One region of the Macrococcus brunensis genome, then DNA from elsewhere that is predicted to be linked to it. Evidence: riboswitches for the same ligand, from Rfam matches in the RefSeq annotation. Region 1 holds a riboswitch; each other region holds the start of a gene.
What was found. A riboswitch is a leader RNA that binds a small molecule or an ion and turns the genes downstream of it on or off. The one in region 1 is predicted to bind thiamine pyrophosphate.
Positions count from the first base shown of each region.

Region 2: it holds a riboswitch for thiamine pyrophosphate, as region 1 does, so the genes downstream of both, tenA (thiaminase II) here and MGG13_RS05375 (ABC transporter substrate-binding protein) in region 1, are expected to answer to the same signal.
Region 3: it holds a riboswitch for thiamine pyrophosphate, as region 1 does, so the genes downstream of both, MGG13_RS00535 (thiamine phosphate synthase) here and MGG13_RS05375 (ABC transporter substrate-binding protein) in region 1, are expected to answer to the same signal.

Region 1 is NZ_CP092179.1:1,044,693-1,048,881, reverse strand. It holds gene MGG13_RS05390 (ABC transporter ATP-binding protein) at 1-644, opposite strand, end outside; gene MGG13_RS05385 (ABC transporter permease) at 637-1,377, opposite strand; gene MGG13_RS05380 (thiamine-binding protein) at 1,374-1,661, opposite strand; gene MGG13_RS05375 (ABC transporter substrate-binding protein) at 1,661-2,662, opposite strand; TPP riboswitch at 2,699-2,798, opposite strand; gene MGG13_RS05370 (2-oxoacid:ferredoxin oxidoreductase subunit beta) at 2,803-3,666, opposite strand; gene MGG13_RS05365 (2-oxoacid:acceptor oxidoreductase subunit alpha) at 3,666-4,189, opposite strand, start outside.
Region 2 is NZ_CP092179.1:1,859,945-1,864,133, reverse strand. It holds gene MGG13_RS09870 (single-stranded DNA-binding protein) at 1-21, shown strand, start outside; gene MGG13_RS09865 (LysM peptidoglycan-binding domain-containing protein) at 211-570, shown strand; gene MGG13_RS09860 (transglycosylase family protein) at 743-1,573, shown strand; TPP riboswitch at 1,655-1,750, shown strand; gene tenA (thiaminase II) at 1,800-2,465, shown strand; gene thiD (bifunctional hydroxymethylpyrimidine kinase/phosphomethylpyrimidine kinase) at 2,458-3,276, shown strand; gene thiM (hydroxyethylthiazole kinase) at 3,248-4,033, shown strand; gene thiE (thiamine phosphate synthase) at 4,034-4,189, shown strand, end outside.
Region 3 is NZ_CP092179.1:105,334-109,522, forward strand. It holds gene MGG13_RS00530 (NAD(P)/FAD-dependent oxidoreductase) at 1-1,022, opposite strand, end outside; gene MGG13_RS00535 (thiamine phosphate synthase) at 1,016-1,549, opposite strand; TPP riboswitch at 1,600-1,702, opposite strand; gene MGG13_RS00540 (hypothetical protein) at 1,809-2,345, shown strand; gene MGG13_RS00545 (sulfite exporter TauE/SafE family protein) at 2,495-3,259, opposite strand; gene MGG13_RS00550 (rhodanese-like domain-containing protein) at 3,256-3,546, opposite strand; gene MGG13_RS00555 (metal-sensitive transcriptional regulator) at 3,552-3,812, opposite strand; gene MGG13_RS00560 (FAD-dependent oxidoreductase) at 3,965-4,189, shown strand, end outside.

The DNA.
Region 1 (4,189 bases):
TGACGTACATCAATGACATGATGGATACTTGCAGGCTTACCCTCCAGCACCACAATCCGGTCAGAAAGTTTGATTGCTTCTTCTATACTATGTGTAATCATGAGCACGGTCCGTTTTTCTACTGCCAGTATTTCTTTCAGCCATGCCTGCATGTCGTAACGTGTGATTTCATCCAGCGCAGAAAAAGGTTCATCCAGTAGCATCAATTCGCCTGGTGTATTGAGTGCGCGCAGAAACGAAACACGCTGCTTCATACCACCGCTTAAACTATCCGGATAATGTTCTCGGATTTCGTCAAAGCCGCTTCGTTCTAATAGTTCATCCAGTCGTCCAGCTGTATCTCCTTTGATTTCACTGCCAAGTGCGATATTATCGGCTACTGTCCGCCAAGGCATAAGAGACGGTGTCTGAGGCATGTAGGCAACATGACCAGTACGACCCACAACACTTCGACCTTCTAAAATTACTTCCCCTGTATCCGGCACTAATAGTCCGCCAATAATATTGAATATCGTCGATTTACCACTGCCGGAAGGCCCTAAAATGGTGACAAACTCACCTTCCTGAACTTCCAGATTCACTTGAGATAAGACTTGGTTAGTGCCAAACATATGACTGATATCCTTCAGAATAAGCTTAGTCATGTTTCCACCTCACTGTCAGCTTCTCTAAGAACCTGATCACGCCGAATATGATAAGCGCAAATATAACAATCCAGCCTATCGCAACAAAGACCCGGTCAACCTGAAAGGCACGCTGCGCGATAATCATATATTTGCCGAGGCCTTTATCACTGCCCAGCCACTCTGAAATAATGGCCCCCATAACGGAATAGGTACCCGCAATCTTGAGGCCATTAAACAAAAATGGCATACTACCAGGCCATTCCAGTTTTCTGAAAATCTGCATACGGCTCGCACCTGAAATCAGCATATACTTCTTCAGATCTTTATCGACCGATTTGAATCCTTCAAGAAGACTGACCGTCACTGGAAAGAAACAGACGAGTGTAATGACGATAAGTTTTGGCAGAAGGCCAAAACCAAACCAGATGACGAGAAGCGGTGCTATAACAATGACCGGTACATTCTGACTGACCACAAGCAGCGGATAGATGAACGGCTCAAGCGCAGGCACAAGATGCAGAATGACAGCCATCATGACGCCAAACACAATCGACATCCCTAAACCCTCCAGCACAAGAAGTACAGTCGGTATAAGATCATCTTTATAATCCGGAAAAGCTGTAACAAATGCTGATGCAATAGCGCTCGGTGCTGGTAGTGTATAACTGTCTACATTGAGTAGTCGTACGAGCACTTCCCATAGTGCCAGCAGCACCACAATAAAAAGAGTAAACTTTAAATAGTATTTCATCTGTATTTTTTGACGAGTTCAGCCATCGATGCAACTTCAGCATGATAAAACTTGACTTGAGAGATGACACTGACAATACCTTCAGCCATCATCTTGTTGTTCATCTCTTCAATGAGCTGCAGGAGTTCCGGCATATTCCCTTCTATTGTTGTATCAAGCGGATTCACGACATAAGGCAGACCACTCGCCTGAATGACTTCAATGGCCTTATCGACATAAGGAATCACATCTTCACCGTTCGGTGTCTTCGGTATAATCTGGATGCTCATCAATGTATTAGCCATTAGTTCCCCTCCACAAATTCATTGGTAAATGCTTCTTCAGCATTGAAATCTTTTTTAATGATTTTATTCTCTTTCATAAACTGTGCAAAGTTCTCCCAGACTTTCTTATCCTGTACGCCCCACTCTTTTGCATCGTCCTGATACTTATCTTTCAAGTATTCCTGACTCTTATAAACCAGTTCTTTACTCTCTTTTAATTCAGGTGCTTCTTTAAGTAAAATATCAGCGCTTGCTTTTGGGTCTTTAATCGCAAACTCGTAGCCTTCCTGAACAGACGCCATAAAGGCATCGACTGTTTCCTTATCAGACTGGATATATTTTTCATTTGCAATGATGACCGGCGTATAGTAATCGAGGTTTTTGTCGTAATCTGTTAAATACTGCATGTTGACTTTTTCGCCGCGTGTCTCTGCTTCAATACCGGTCCAGGCATAGTAAACCCAGGCAAAATCGATATTTTTCTTAGAGGCTGTGAAGAAATCGGTATTACCCATATTGACGACTTTGACGTCTTTAACATCTGCTCCGTCTTTTTTCATAACGGCATCAATAATCGGTTTCTCAATCGGCGCACCCCAGCCGCCATAAGTCTTACCGGCATAGTCTTTAGGTGATTTAATATTTTTAGAGGCAAGACTCATAAACCCGCTCGTATTGTGCTGAATAATCGCTCCGATTGATTTGACCGGCACGCCTTCCGTACGTTCCTGAGTAACTTGTTCCTGCGCGCTGATACCAAACTGAACTTTGTTGGCAGCAACGAGCTGGTCTGCTGTCACGTCTCCAGGTGTTTTAATCGTTACGTCAAGACCATGTTCTTTAAAATAGCCTTTGTCTTTAGCCACGTAAATACCCGTGTGATTCGTGTTAGGTGTCCAGTCAAGCATCAGTGTTACTTTTTTCAGTTCTTTTGAATCTTTCTTTTCTTCTTTCTTCTCGCCTTGATCACTGCAGCCTGCTAATAAAATCAGACAGCTTGCGCCTACTAATAATTTCTTCATCAGTTTTCCTCCATTAAAAAAACACAACCTGCTGAGGTTGTGTTTGAGACACTTCCCTCCGTCAGCATTATCTGACCAGGTTAAAAGGGTTTAGGATAAAATCCAGTCTCAGCACGAAGCTCCCCTAGTGTTTTTATGATTTATTTAAATTGTAACATAAGATCATTGAATTCGAGCTGTGTAATTTTCATCTCTGTCTGAGATAAATTCGGGCTATAGCCGTCGATCTGTTCTGCGTAGCTTGGTGTCTCTGTATCCTGATAGACAATACCTGTCACGAGGCCGTCATGCTCCATTACGGTTGATAACGCCTGAGATTTATTAGTAGGGTCGTAACCTTCAATGTCAGCGATTTTAGTCAGGTTTTCCTTGAACCAGTCGTACGTATTAATTTTGTTATAAGTGACACATGGTGAGAAAACATTGATAAAAGAGAATCCTTTATGCTGAATACCCGCTTCAATAATCGCCGTCAGTTCTTTAATATCTGATGAGAAACTTTGTGCGATAAATGTTGCACCACTTGTGATTGCCAGTTCAAGAGGCGATACATTCTTTTCAATAGAGCCTTTAGGTGTCGTCTTCGTCACAAAACCGTGCGCTGAACTCGGTGAAGTCTGTCCTTTTGTCAGTCCATAAATCTGGTTATCCATGACAATGTAAGTTAAGTCAATGTTACGGCGCAACGCATGAATCGTATGACCCATACCAATCGCGAAACCATCTCCGTCACCACCAGAAGCGATGACTGTCAGTTCCTGGTTGGCCATCTTCACACCTTGAGCAAGCGGTAATGCACGTCCATGGATGCTGTGGAAGCCGTATGAATTGATATATCCTGATAAACGGCCTGAGCAGCCGATACCGGTAATAACAGCGAGGTTCTCCGGCTCAAGGCCGACTCCTGCTGCTGCTTTTTGGATAGCGGCCTGCACAGAGAAATCTCCGCAGCCCGGACACCAGTTAGGTTTTACTGTATTTCTGAAATCTTTGAATGTTGCCATTATTTGTCGACTCCTTCATTCACCACTGTATTGATCTTATCTTCAATATCATGCGGCAGGAATGGTGTTCCGTCATATTTGACGAAACTAGTTATTTTATTCTGATGCTGTGTATTCATTCTGATGATCTGAGCAAGCTGACCTTGATAGTTGTTTTCTGCTACGATGACTTTTTTCGCTTTATCAAGCGCAGACTGTACTTCTTCTGTCGGGAACGGGTGCAGCTGTCTGATCTGCATGTGGTTGACTTTAAGATCTGTACGCATCATTGCTTCTTCAATCGCACCATGAGTAGAAATAAAACCAATAACAAGGATATCAGCGTCGTCGTGACCCCCGCTTTCTACAACAGGCTGTTCAATTTTCAGCGCTTCAATTTTACGCATACGTTTTTCCATCTGTTTAATACGGTTAACAGGTGATTCAGATGGCTTTCCATCTTCAGCGTGCTCAACACCTGTTACGTGATGGATGCCGTTTTTCGTTCCAGGCAATGTACGTGGAGAGACACCTGTTTCTGTCA
Region 2 (4,189 bases), 820 kb from region 1:
GAAGCAGCTGTACTCTCATAAGACATCCTTCTTACTCACACCCCACTCGCCCTTTCAAACGTGCTGTCTGGAAGGGTTTTTTATTTTGATATCATTTTGTAATGCTAACGTAATTTAAAGAGCCGACTTATCATTTTTCTGTAACCATAGAAATCATAAAGCGTGCTAAAGTAATATCAAGATTAAACAAAGACGGGAGACAACACAGAAATGAATAGATTATCAGTCATTGTCGGTGCTGTCATTTTGTCTGGCATTGTAGCAACAACGAATGCTGAAGCAAAAATGCAAAATTTGCAGATGGATGAATCGGTTTGGTCAATTACAGATAAATATGATAGAACGATTGAGAACATAGAAAAAATCAACGCGGTTGATACCACTCTAATTACACCTAATCCGAAAGTAGAAGTCCTTGTAAATGGAAAATACAAAGTGATTAAGGGCGATACAATACCAGAAATAGCCGACAAGTGTGATGTATCAGTTAAACAGATCCATCATTTAAATCATATAACAGAAGAACAAAAGTTGACTGAAGGTCGCACACTTCAAGTGAATGAGAACTGAAATTAACCCTCTGAGTTAATTTCTTTTTTTATAAAAAGAATCCAATCATAACTTTTTGTAACGATAGCGTAATATTACGCTTTTATTTTATATATATCTGTAACCTATGAAATATTTTATTCTGATATATTGTTATTAATGAAAAAAGACCATCCCTAGGAGGAAAACATTTATGAAAAAAGTATTGGCGGCATCGACTGCAGTAGCGGTAGCAGGATCTTTCGTAGCAACAGCAAATGCAGCAGAGTACACAGTTAAATCTGGAGATACACTTTGGGCGATTTCACAGCAATATGGTACTTCAGTTGCAAATCTTAAAGCTGAAAATGGTTTAACTTCTAATCTGATCTTACCGAAACAAGTTTTAAAAATTAATGAAAAAGCTGTTAAAGCGGAAAATCATGATACAACAGTCTATCATATCGTTGCAGGCGATACTTTAGGGAAAATCGCTGCTCAGTTCAATGTAACAGTAGCAGATCTTAAAGCCTGGAATAACTTATCATCTGATTTAATCATTGCAGGTAAAACTCTAGTAGTGGGTGGTCAACAAGCAGCACCAGTAAAAACATACCAGGCGCCAGTACAGCAGGCGGCACCAGTAAAAACATATCAGGCACCAGCACAGCAGGCGGCACCAGTAAAAACATACCAGGCGCCAGTACAGCAGGCAGCACCAGTGAAAACATATCAGGCACCAGCTCAACAAGCTCCAGCATATCAAGCGCCTAAAGCAGCGACAACTCAAACTTCAGCTGCTTCATACGCTACAAATTCAAGCGTAGATGCTCATTTAAAATTAATTATGCAACGTGAATCAGGCGGTAACCCACGTGCGGTCAACCCAGCTGGTTACTACGGTTTATTCCAGTTTTCACCAACAACTTGGGCTGCTGTCGGCGGCACAGGTAACCCGGCTAATGCTTCTGTTGAAGAACAATGGAAACGTGCTCGCATCCTTTATACACAATACGGTGCACAGCACTGGAGCACAGCTTACTAATCATTCAAGACTATCTGCGGATAGTCTTTTTTTATTTGCATTCAAACCTTGAGTTCTATATGCTTAACATAACAATATATCTATTACTGCTAGGGGTGCCTGATGGCTGAGATGACGATGTCAAACCCTTTACCTGATCTAGATAATGCTAGCGTAGGAAAGCGGTCGTGCTTAAAGACCTTTTTCTGCAGAAATAGGTCTTTTTTATTTTGAAGGAGGAATCACTATGTTTACAGATGAACTACAACAGGAAGCGGCGCCTATTATTGATGCCATTTATCATGATCCTTTTATTAAAGGTATCATCAACGGGGATATTTCGAAGGATGCGATTCGTCATTATTTGAAAGCAGATCACCTCTATTTAAATGAATTTGCTAAAATCTATAGTCTCTTAATTGCGAAATTAGATGATAAAGAAGATATACGTTTTCTGCTCGAGCAGATTGACTTTGTCGTCAACGGCGAAGTGACTGCCCATTATACGATGGCAGATTATGTCGGGGAGGACTATGCATCGATTATCGAAGGCGGCGAGTGGTATCCGGCGAGCGATCACTATATCAAACATATGTACTACAATGCTTTTAAATATGATGATGCAAGTTTCACCATCTGTGCGATGGCCCCTTGTCCTTATGTTTACCAACAGCTGGCTTTAAAAATAAAAGAAAATCATGATTTAATAGGTAATCCTTTAAAAGACTGGGTGGATTTCTATGCGGTGAATATGGATGAGTTGATGGGTCATCTGAACCGCTGGGTCAATCGTTTTGCTGAAACAACGACCGAGCAGAATAAAGCTATTTTAAGACGTAATTTCCTTGAAAGCTGTGTTCACGAAAGAAGATTTTTCGCGATGTCATATCATCAGGAGAAATGGAATGTTTAAAACAGCACTCTCTATTGCAGGAACAGATCCGACTGGCGGCGCCGGTACAATTGTTGATGTTAAAGTCTTTCAGTCAAGAGGTGTTTACGGGATGAGCGCCATTACCAGTATCGTCGCTCAGAATACGCGCGGCGTACAGCAGGTCTTTGACCAGCCGGTGCATGTTCTGGAAGCTCAGCTTGAGAGCATCTATAGTGATATTGTGCCGGACGCTGTTAAAACAGGCATGCTTGCATCAAGTGAAGTCATGGATGTCGTAAGACCTTATATCGAGAAGCACCGTATTCCTTATGTCATTGATCCGGTCATGGTTGCAAAAAGCGGTGACGATCTGCTGGATGATGCAGGAAAGAACGCGGTACGCTATAAACTGCTGGATCTCGCAACAGTAGCTACACCAAACTTGCCGGAACTGGAACGTATTTTGAATATGAAGGTCGAAACGAGAAGTGATATCGACCGCGCCGGTCACATCTTTCTGAATGAAATCGGTAGTCAGTCTGTCATCGTAAAAGGGGGACATATGGAGGGCGATGCCATTGATTATCTTTTTACCAAAAAGGGTGTCACTGAGCTGCCAGCCAAAAGAATCGCGACTCATCATACACACGGCACGGGCTGCACGTTCAGCGCTGTCATTACAGCGGAACTTGCGAAAGGCCGCTCTATAGAAGACAGTGTCAGAACGGCTAAAGCCTATATCACGAGCGCGATTCTTAACAACCCGGGACTCGGCCACGGTAATGGACCGGTCAATCATTTCAGCTATCAGGAGGAAGAATATGAGACTCAATCAAATCAGACAAAATAATCCCCTTATCATCTGCCTGACGAATGATGTCGTCAAGAACTTCACTGCTAATGGTCTACTGGCGCTTGGTGCGAGTCCGGCTATGGCGACGGAAGTCGAAGAGCTGGAAGATTTTATTAAGCATGCAGGGGCAGTCCTTATCAATATCGGCTCACTGACTAAAGAAAGTATGCCTTCCATGGAAAAAGCGGCAGAAGCAGCAAATAAGTTTGGCGTTCCAGTCGTTCTGGATCCAGTTGCCTGCAGCGCGACAGCATTTAGAAAAAATTTCTGTCTGAAACTTATCGAGAACTATGATATCAGTGTCATCCGAGGCAATGCGTCAGAGCTAAAAGGGCTGATTGAAGAGGCGACAATGAAAGGGACGGATAGTGACTTATCACTTGATACAGTCGCAATCGCACAGGTAGCAGGTGGGCAGCTGGAGACTGCGGTAATCGTGACAGGCGCGCAGGATGCTGTTTATGCACAGGGCAAGGTGAAAAAGCTGTCGAACGGCACGGAGATGCTGACTAAAGTCACGGGCGGAGGATGTTTATTAGGGGCAATTGTATCCGCTTTTATATATAATGAGGTTGAACCGACATTAGATGATTTAGTCGAAGCTGTCTCTTATTACAATGTTGCAGCTGAGCGTGCTGAATCACTTGATAATGGCACTTTGCCGGGCCATTTTCAGATCAATCTGCTGGATATGTTGAACAGCATAGATGAAAATGACGTAGCAGAGAATATGCGAGTGGAAGAAGTGAGCTAATTGGAATTTAAGCGTGAGATGTTACAACTATATTTTATTTGCGGTACCAATAATACTGAAGATATTGAAACGGTTCTTGAAGAAGCCTTAAAAGCAGGCATCACTTTGTTTCAATTCAGAGAAAAAGGGACAGGCGCATTAGCTGGGGAAGAAAAA
Region 3 (4,189 bases), 940 kb from region 1:
GTAATAGCGGACAGCAGTATACCGTTACGGTAATGACCGGTCGCTACATATAAGCCTTCAGAACACTCATCCAAGTAGAGCTGATGGTTCCGTGTAAAGGGGCGCACACCGCTATAAGTCCGTATAATTTCACCTGCTGCTAAAGACGGTAGCATTTTCTGACTTTCTTCCAGCAGCCAGGCGATGCCGCTGTCTGAGACGTAGTTCTCCCGGTCAGGCTGACTGGTCGCACCAATAAGATAATGATGATTGGCCTTAGGCACGATATAGCAGCCATTTGTGCCAAACAGGGAAGGCCGTAAATGCAGAGTAGGATGATACATGTAACAGACTTCTCCGCGCATCCCTGTCACTGGAAGATGAATATTCAGCATGCGGAGTAAATCCTGTGACCAGGCGCCTGCTGCGATCAGTAGTTTAGCGCTCTGCAACTGCTGCTGATGAATAGAAACTGTGTAATCGTCAGACTTCCGGATATTCAGTACTTCATCATGATAAAAATCGACATGACTGAGCGTGGCTTTTAAAGCCCGTGTATAGCGCGCAGCATCTATCTGCCCGTCGTCCGGAATGTAAATACCAGATGTACCCGTAATACCTGGGTGCAGTTGCGTCAATTCCTTTGTATTTAACTGTCTGATATTGCTGTCTGTCTGAGAGAGAAAATGGAACTGTCGCTCAAATAGCGGCTGATCTTCCATACAGCTTAAGTATTTAATTAGACCATGCTGTTTGAGATGGATCTGATGACCGGTCTCTGCCTCAAGCTGACTGATCACTTCAGGCATCATTGCGCGACCTGCCATCGATAGACGATAGAGCGCATTGTCCTCGTAAAATTCATTCTGAGCACCGAGCATGCCGCCCGCTGCATAGGAGGCGCGCCTGCCCGGCTCATTACGGTCGATTACAGCAATAGATAGGTCTCGCGGCAGGTTTCTGGCGATAGATAATCCGATAACACCTGCGCCCACGATGATTAAATCATATTTCTTGATAACATCACCTTCATTCGTCAGCATTCAAATAACCGGATGCCTGCATACCCGACAAACTCCGCTGGCAGCTGTGGTAGTGTTTCGGCCGTAATACCACCCAGCGCTATCAGCGGCAGTCCTGTTGCGAGTGCTTCTTTTATTTCAAGTGGTGTGCGGGGAACTTGAGCAGGTTTTGACGGCGTAGGAAAGAGATGACTGTAGAGACCATAGTCCAGATGATGCCAGAGTGCTTCCTGGCATGCTGACACACTATGCACAGCCATACTGACTGATAACTGTGGCCGCTTTTCTTTCAGATTATAAGCTGTCCTATCACCTTGACGGAAGTGGATGCGTGACAGCTGGAAAAAATTGAGCAACGTCACATCACTATGGACAATCAGCTTCTTTTTGTCGAAACCTGCCTGCAGTAAAGACTGGATGACAATATAAGCATCATCACTGTCACTGAGCCTTAAAATGACCCCGTCGATAAAAGGTTCAATAGTTAATAAGTGCTTGATAAGCCGTTGAGGTGGCCGCTCAGGTGTAATAGCAATTTTTAGCATCATCCATTCCTCCAAAAAAAGATCCCTGGCATAAAATGCACAGGGACCTTGAAGTCTCACATATTATGCTTCCCTACGTTGGTGTTAACCATATCAGGTTCAAAGAGTTGGACATCTGTCCTCTCAGCTCTCAATAGAGCACCTCCAGCAGTTTATTCAGTTATGACTTTAGAGTAGCACTTATTAAATTTAAGTGCAATGCATGTTGTTTCATGTGGATGCGACGGTGGAAGAGTATAATGAAGTTAAAGGAGGAGAACCTATGTTATTACTACAGTTTCTGCAGAGTGAGCTGACCATTGATATCGGTCTTTTTGAAAATGAAGATCAGATTAAAGAGTGGCTTCATTTACTGCCCGTTTACGTTGAAGATGGTGTCTATTTTTTAGATGGCGATAAGCTGAATGATTACAGTGAAATCAAGTTTATGAACAGTCGTTATCCGCTGACAAGCTTCAGTTTTGATAACAGTGAATCCATCTTGGTCACTTGGACTGAAATCCCTGTTATTCCGCTGTCAGAAGGACTCATCCCAGGCGCTACAAAAGTAGATGCTTATTCAATTGACAATGAAGATGTCAAAGATTATATTACAAGCCGCGAGGAAGCGGTTGATGCAGTTATGGAGTATTATCATAAGCAGAATAAACAGATTGACCGAGCAGGACATGCATCAGAAGATGGTGAATATCTAATGCTGGATGGTAAGTTCCTCGCGCACTTAGATCCGATATTTGTCGACCAGTGGAAAAAACGCGAGTCGCTTGAATTATTTATTCAGACATTCGAAGAAGAATAAGAAAATGCCAATCGGATGATTGGCATTTTTTAGTTGATTCTATTATCACAAGTGCCTGTTTTAATGACTTGCAGTCCGTCATATAAAGATCACATATAATGCGGTGTAGACACCTGTACTTCTTCATGTATACTCAACGTCCACGACCATTATCTCTCTAAAATCTGGAATAGCATTTTAATGGCAGCAGCTGCAATCAGAGCTGCAAGTATATAGCGCAGCACCAACTGATTTGTTTTTTTAGAGATCCGTGTGCCGACAGGTGCCATGATTAGGCTGGTGATGACAAGGGGAATCATCAAGACGAAATCCACGTCTCCTGTTACTGCTTTAATCAGAAAAGTGCCGATAGAAGAGATAAAGGCAATAATAATACTGCTTGCGACCACACTTCTAAAAGGTGCACGGAATAAAGCGAGCAGCACGGGCACAATAATAAAAGCACCACCAGCACCCACGATGCCCGACAGAAAACCGATTAAAGCAGCCGTAACGAATAACAACACTGGATTGAACTGTGTTGTTGTCTGTTCGGGTCTTACTTTGACAAACATGAGAATAACAGCGAGTATAGCGAGACCCGTATAGACGATATTGATAATACTTTCATCAAAAAGAGAAGCACTGTACGCACCGCCTATACTGCCGAGTAGAATCCCTATTCCCATCGGCACAATCAGCTGACGCCTCGCATCCGGATTACTGCGCTGGCTGATACTGCCGCTCAGCGTGCTGAAGAATACCTGTGCTGCTGTCAGACCGCTGGCAAGATGCGGCGTGATCGTATCGATACCGAAGAAGGGCGGAATAAAGAGCAGCATCGGAAAGATAATGATAGCCCCGCCAATACCGACCAGCCCGGACACAAACGCGCCGATAGCACCGATGAAGAGCAGCAGGATGAAAAGCATCATCGTCTATTCCACTCAATCATTCCGCCTTGAACATTCGTTGTGTTCATTCCTGCTTCACTTAAATACTGACAAGCCATCCCTCTTCGGTTGCCTGAACGGCAGATAATGACGTAATCATCTGTCTCATTGAACTCGGATGTTCTCGCTTCAAGTTCTGATAACGGAATATTGAGCGCTTCGTCAATCCCATCTACTGAAAATTCATCTCGTTCACGGACATCAATCAGCTTGATATCTGCCTGCTGCATGAGCAACTGTTCTAAACTTTTAACTGTGATTGTTTTCATATGCTCTACCTGCTTTTGATCAACAGATTGACAGCTTCTTTAACGAGCTCATCTGTATCTTCATTATTTTTAACATTCTCTTTGACACATTCCGCTAAGTTCTCGCTGACGATCACACCAATCAGTCTTTCGATGCCGCTACGGGAAGCACTCAGCTGCGTCACCACTTCTCTGCAGTCTTTTTCTTCTTCCATCATTTTTAAGACCCCGTTCAACTGACCTTGCAGACGTTTTAAACGGTTAATAGTATTTTTATCGTATTTCATATCATCCCTGCTTTCTAATTTTTTCAGTGTTTTTACTATATACCCCCTGCGGTATCAATGTCAATTAAAAAATACCTTGTGGGGTATTTGACAAATCATTTAAATCGTAATATGATACCCCCATAGGTATTAATGAACAGGAGGAAAACACGATGAGACGTATTGTTATTGTAGGAGGGGTTGCAGGTGGCGCATCTGCAGCAGCCCGTTTAAGAAGGCTGAATGAAGAAGACCACATCACTTTAATAGAAAGAGGACCGCATGTATCTTTTGCGAACTGCGGTTTACCCTATTATATCGGTGATGAAATAACAGATAGAAGTAAATTACTGATACAGACGCCTGAACTGATGCATGAGCGAATGAATATCAACGTC